2 linked regions of the Formosa agariphila KMM 3901 genome follow. The protein of the gene in region 2 interacts with the protein of the main gene of each other region in a pairwise test. Links are inferred from orthologs where the notes say so. Each region holds a gene or a part of one and is shown on either strand. Other genes may lie near its edges.

What was found.
Region 1: the proteins of ftsA (region 2) and BN863_RS02140 interact in binary tests that used the Escherichia coli proteins (3 or more experiments, as listed by UniProt). The link is inferred for Formosa agariphila KMM 3901 from one-to-one orthologs.

What each region holds. Positions count from the first base shown.
Region 1 is NZ_HG315671.1:510,436-513,691, forward strand. The notes cover bases 210-3,125. They hold BN863_RS02140 (rod shape-determining protein), read right to left. Parts: upstream 2,224-3,125; coding sequence 1,195-2,223; downstream 210-1,194. Other genes in these bases: BN863_RS02130 (hypothetical protein), read right to left, coding at 210-370; mreC (rod shape-determining protein MreC), read right to left, coding at 360-1,184; purH (bifunctional phosphoribosylaminoimidazolecarboxamide formyltransferase/IMP cyclohydrolase), read right to left, coding at 2,282-3,125. In the rest of the region: more of BN863_RS02130, read right to left, coding at 1-209; more of purH, read right to left, coding at 3,126-3,256. UniProt on the Escherichia coli protein: Forms membrane-associated dynamic filaments that are essential for cell shape determination. Acts by regulating cell wall synthesis and cell elongation, and thus cell shape.
Region 2 is NZ_HG315671.1:3,491,935-3,495,249, forward strand. Bases 341-3,315 are described here. They hold ftsA (cell division protein FtsA), read right to left. Parts: upstream 2,516-3,315; coding sequence 1,166-2,515; downstream 341-1,165. Other genes in these bases: ftsZ (cell division protein FtsZ), read right to left, coding at 341-1,077; BN863_RS14775 (cell division protein FtsQ/DivIB), read right to left, coding at 2,519-3,241; murC (UDP-N-acetylmuramate--L-alanine ligase), read right to left, coding at 3,234-3,315. Outside these bases: more of ftsZ, read right to left, coding at 1-340. UniProt on the Escherichia coli protein: Essential cell division protein that assists in the assembly of the Z ring. May serve as the principal membrane anchor for the Z ring.

The sequences.
Region 1 (3,256 bases), 3.0 Mb from region 2 along the record:
GATGAATTACCGTTAGGATACTTATATACATGAGTTTAGAGCCAAACTCTACATTATTAAATTTTATGGTCTGGTGTTCGTAAACCGTTCCAAAGGACCATTTTAAAGCTAATGGTCTTAAGTAGGCAATGGTAACGCATGCAGCGGCATGAATTCCTCCTGAATCTGAAAAGATATCTACGCTAATACCAAGCAAAAAACTTAGTAATAAAAAAACAATACGGTCATTCTTTATAGGATACAGAACAATAAAAATTATATAGATATACGGATTAATGAATCCTAAAAAATTAATATGATTTAGAATAATAACTTGTAGTAAAACAAGTGTTATAAATTTGAATATTTGAGAGATAACGTTACTGTTCATTAGATAGATTTAGTAAGTTATTAATCTCTGGAGCATCTATATGTTCAATAATATAGGCGTGTTCAATATTTGTCATATCGTTAAACAGACTCACATTAATTTCGAAATTGTTTTCGGCAGCATCTAGTTTAAAACTTTCAATAGTTCCTATTAAAATTCCTTTAGGGAAAATTACAGAACGTCCAGATGTTACTATAGTATCACCAACTTTAATAGGTGCAATTTTTGGAATATCTATAAGTTGAACTGTACTAGGAGAATGCCCATCCCAACTTAAAGTTCCAAAATGATTGGTTTTTTTTAGCTGTGCACTAATTCTACTTTTTGTATTTAAAATAGAAATTACAGTGGCATAATTGTTACTTGTTTGATCGACAATACCAAGGATTCCTTTTGGTGTTATTAACCCGAAATCTTGCTGAATACTATCCTTACTTCCTTTGTCTATAGCTAAAATGTTAGTGGTAGCTGAATAACTGTTTTTAATAACGCGAACAGGTCTAAATAAATACGAGCCATTAAAAGTTGTAGAGTCTATATAATTTTGCTCTAGAGACAATTGATAGTTTTCTAGTTTGTTTCTCAGTCTTGCATTTTCTTCAGATAAATTTTCATTTTGCGTTTTTAAATCAAAGTACTGATTTATATTATTTATACGGGTGTAAATACCACCACTTAAAAAATTAGCAGAATGAATAAATTTACTTTTATGATAAGAATGTGTCTGAATCGTGAAAAAAACTGACAATGAAAACAGCAGCAAATACAACAAAAAGTTTTTGTTGCGAATAATAAAATTTAATATTTGCTGCATGTTTTTAAGTCTATTTTATCAAGACACTCTTAAACTTTGGTAAGTTTTTAAGGGTAATTCCTGTACCGCGTACAACCGCACGTAATGGATCTTCTGCAATGTAAACAGGTAAATCTGTTTTCTGAGAAAGACGTTTGTCTAAACCACGTAGCATAGAACCACCACCTGCTAAATAGATACCTGTATTATAAATATCGGCAGCTAATTCTGGAGGTGTTTGCGATAAGGTTTCCATTACAGCATCTTCAATTCTTAGAATAGATTTGTCTAATGCTTTTGCAATTTCACGATAAGAAATTTGTACTTGTTTTGGTTTACCGGTAAGCAAGTCACGTCCTTGAACACTCATGTCGTCTGGAGGCGTTTCTAAATCTTCGGTAGCAGCACCAATCTGAATTTTAATTTTTTCTGCAGTACGTTCTCCAACATATAAATTGTGTTGTGTACGCATGTAGTATATAATATCGTTTGTAAAAACATCACCAGCAATTTTAACCGATTTGTCGCAAACAATACCTCCTAAAGCAATTACTGCAATTTCGGTAGTACCACCACCTATATCTACAATCATGTTCCCTTTAGGCTGCATAATATCTACACCAATACCTATGGCCGCAGCCATAGGTTCGTGTATTAAATAAACTTCTTTACCATTAACACGCTCGCACGATTCTTTTACTGCTCGCATTTCTACTTCTGTAATACCAGAAGGAATACAAACAACCATACGAAGTGCAGGTGTAAACATTTTTTTCTTTAAAGCAGGAATGTTTTTAATAAACAAACTTATCATTTGTTCAGACGCATCGAAATCTGCAATTACACCGTCTTTAAGGGGGCGAATTGTTTTTATGTTTTCGTGTGTCTTTCCTTGCATCATGCTCGCTTCTTTACCAACGGCTATAATTTTACCGCTAACACGATCACGAGCAACTATTGAAGGGCTATCCACCACAACTTTATCATTATGGATAATAAGTGTATTGGCTGTTCCTAAGTCAATAGCTATTTCTTCTGTAAGGAAGTCAAAAAATCCCATGCGTTATATGTCTTTTTTTGCTTTAATTAAAAAATTGAGTGTCGTAAAAGTAATGAAATTAATGCTTGAAATGACGTGTACCTGTAAATACCATAGCAACATCATTATCATTACAATAATCGATACTTAATTGATCTTTTATAGATCCACCTGGTTGAATAACAGCAGTAATTCCTGCATTTTTTGCAATCTCTACACAATCAGGGAAAGGGAAAAATGCATCACTCGCCATAACAGCTCCTTTTAAGTCGAAGTTAAAAGACTGTGCTTTGTGTATCGCTTGATTAAGAGCGTCTACACGGCTTGTTTGTCCTGTTCCACTAGCACATAATTGACCGTCTTTTGCTAAAACGATAGTGTTAGATTTTGTATGCTTACAGATTTTAGAAGCAAAGATTAAATCATTTAACTCGCTATCTGTAGGATTATTGTTTGTCGCTTTAGATAAATCTTCTAAACGGTCTGTAACTCTATTAGAATCTTGAACTAAAACACCGTTTAAACAAGATCTTACATTTGTTTTAGGCATTTCAATATCATGAAGTACTAAAAGAATTCTGTTTTTCTTTCCTTTTAAAAGGGCTACAGCATCTTCACTAAAAGATGGTGCGATTACAACCTCACAAAATAAAGAATGAATATCCTCTGCAGTAGCTAAATCTATTTCGGTGTTAGAAATTAATACACCACCAAATGCAGAAACAGGGTCTCCAGCAAGTGCGTCTGTATAAGCTTGTTTTAAAGTATCGCGTTGTGCAACACCACAAGCATTGTTATGTTTTAGAATGGCAAACGTAGGTTTGTCTCCTTTAAATTCATTTATTAAATTCACAGCAGCATCAACATCTAAAAGGTTGTTGTAGCTTAATTCTTTACCGTGAAGTTTTGTAAAAATGTCATCGAAATTCCCGAAGAAAAATCCTTTTTGGTGAGGGTTTTCTCCATAACGTAACACTTGTCCGTTTTGTTCGCTAATTTTTAAAACAGTGTCTTCGTTGTTTTGGTTGAAGTAATTAAAAATAGCAGAATCGTA
Region 2 (3,315 bases):
TATTTTAGACGCTTCTTCTTTATCTAGGTTTTGTTCTTCATTCAAAGAATGAATGACTTTTTTTGCCTCTGTATTTGAAATTTCATCTTGCTGATCTAAATTAAAACCAGTTGCAATTATAGTTACAGCAATAGATTCTTCTAACGAATCGTCTTCACCAACCCCCATAATAATATTGGCACCATGACCAGCTTCGCTTTGAATATGATCGTTGATTTCACCAATCTCATCGATAGTAATTTCTTGTTCACCAGAAACGATTAGCAACAACACGTTTTTAGCACCTTGAATTTTATTATCGTTTAATAAAGGAGAGTCTAAAGCTTTCATTATGGCATCTTTCGCTCTGTTTTGACCAGACGAAATTGAAGACCCCATAATTGCAGAACCACTATTACTTAAAACCGTTTTAGCATCACGTAAATCGATGTTTTGTGTGTAGTGATGTGTAATAACTTCGGCTATACCACGAGCAGCTGTGGCTAACACTTCGTCTGCTTTAGAGAATCCTGCTTTAAAACCAAGGTTTCCGTAAACTTCACGAAGTTTGTTATTATTTATCACAATTAAAGAATCGACTACATTACGTAATTTTTCAATTCCTTTTTGTGCTTGTTCATTACGCATTTTACCTTCGAACTGAAAAGGCATGGTAACAATACCGACAGTTAAGACATCTAGGTCTTTGGCCATTTTTGCGATGATTGGTGCAGCTCCAGTACCTGTACCACCACCCATACCAGCAGTAATAAATATCATTTTTGTGTTGGTATCCAGCATACGTTTTAAGTCGTCGTAACTTTCTACAGCAGATTGCTCACCTATTTCAGGGTTTGCACCGGCTCCTAATCCTTCGGTTAGGTCTAATCCTAACTGAATTTTATTTGGAACACCACTGTTTTGAAGCGCTTGTGCATCTGTATTACAGATTACAAAATCTACGCCTTTAATGCCTTGTTGGAACATGTGATTGATGGCATTACTACCACCACCACCAACACCAATAACTTTAATTACATTTGATTGGTTCTTTGGTAAGTCAAATGAGATACTTGCGAATTCTTTGTTGCTGCTCATAAATTCTTTTTTACTGGGTTTTAATCTTTACTTTTCTAATTCTTTATTTTTAACAATATCTGTTTTAAAATATTGCTTAACTTTTTTATTATTCCGCTTTGTCCAAAAAATCCTTGATGGTGTCGGTAAATTTGTCCAAAAAACTTCTGCGCTCCTTTTTTTCGGTTGGAACGGCTTTTAACTCTTCCTTTTCCTCTAGAATTTCGTCTGTAATTGTTTCTGGGCTTTGTACTTCCTCTTCTTCAATTTCTTCAATTCTAGCTTCTCGTTGTTTACGTTCTTGATGTTTTAATCCGTCTAAAACTAAACCTACACTGGTTGCATATAACGGACTTGTAATATCTTCATTACTATCGCCTGCTAAATGCTCGTTTGGATATCCTATTCTGGTATCCATTCCAGTAATATATTCTACCAATTGCTTTAAATGCTTTAATTGTGCACCACCACCAGTTAACACAATCCCTGCAATTAGTTTCTTTTTTTGTTCTTCGTGACCGTAATTTTTAATTTCTAAAAATACTTGCTCTACGATTTCTACCACACGTGCATGAATAATTTTCGATAAATTCTTCAGTGTAATTTCTTTTGGCTCTCGACCTCTTAATCCTGGAATAGAAACAATCTCGTTGTCTTTATTTTCTCCTGGCCAAGCAGATCCAAATTTTATCTTTAAAAGTTCGGCTTGTTTTTCAATAATTGAACAGCCTTCTTTTATATCTTCAGTAATTACATTTCCACCAAAAGGAATAACTGCGGTATGACGAATAATACCATCTTTAAACACAGCTAAATCTGTTGTACCACCTCCTATATCGATAAGTGCTACACCAGCTTCTTTTTCTTCCTGACTTAATACAGCATTAGCTGAAGCCAAGGGCTCTAGTGTTAAACGTTCTAATTCTAAATCGGAACTTTTAATACAACGCCCAATATTTCTAATTGATGATACTTGACCAACTACAACGTGAAAATTAGCTTCTAAACGTCCGCCATGCATCCCAATTGGTTCTTTTATTTCCGGCTGACCATCAATTTTATATTCTTGAGGTAACACATGAATAATTTCTTCTCCAGGAAGCATTACTAATTTATGAACCTGATTGATTAATTGATCAATATCAGATTCATCTATAACGGTTTCCGAATTTGGTCGCGTTATATAATCACTATGTTGTAAACTACGAATATGTTGCCCTGCAATTCCAACAGTTACACCTTCAATTTTATGTCCTGCAGAAGCTTCTGCCTCTTGCACGGCTTGTTGAATAGATTGAATGGTTTGCGTTATGTTACTAACAACACCACGATGCACACCCAAACTTTTGGAGCGTCCTATTCCTAAAATCTCTAATTTTCCGTAATCGTTTTTACGACCAATCATGGCCACAATTTTTGTGGTTCCAATATCTAATCCAACTGCTATATTATGTTCCATAGTTTAGTTTTTGGTGCACACCACTTGGTTATCGAATTGCAAATTAATTTTATCATAATCTTTAAGCGAATTCTCTTCTAGAGCTTTCTTATAAAATACTTTTAGATTATTAATCTTTTTATCTAATTGAGTTAAATCTCCTAAATACACATTAAAGCGGTGTTGTCTTAACTTCAATGAAATTTTTTGAGTTTCATCTTGATGAATTTCCACCACATGTTTCTTTAGAAACGTATCATTATAAACTTTCTGAGCGATTATAAAAACATTACTCAAATTATTTTTTTCAATATGTCCCACAACAAAAGGTACTCTTGCCGTATGATTAGTCGACAAGGGCATATAGCCACCTCTATCATCTAGATAATACGAGGTTGTATCTTGAATACGTGCTATCGGCAACTTTTGTTCGATATCGGCTGTTAACGAGCCGTTTACATCTACATAAACTTGTGCTGATTTAATTAATGGGTTCGAATTCAGGGCAAATTCTAGCGTATTCAAATCTAAAGTTTCTTTGGTCATTTCTGAAACCTCTTTCTCTTTTTGTATTAACAAGTTACTAACATTTTCTTGCGTAATATATAAATTATTATCGCCCATAAAATGAATTATTGGCTCAGATATTTTACGCTGAGAATTTCTTGCAGATGCAAAGGCAAACAAAAATAAAACAATCCCTGATAAAACTATAAGTTTTACATAACCCCAATGTATTTTACTCATCTTGTAATGCGGTTTTTATATGTTCAACTTCTACTCCAATATCACCTGCTCCCATTGTAACAATTACAGATGCA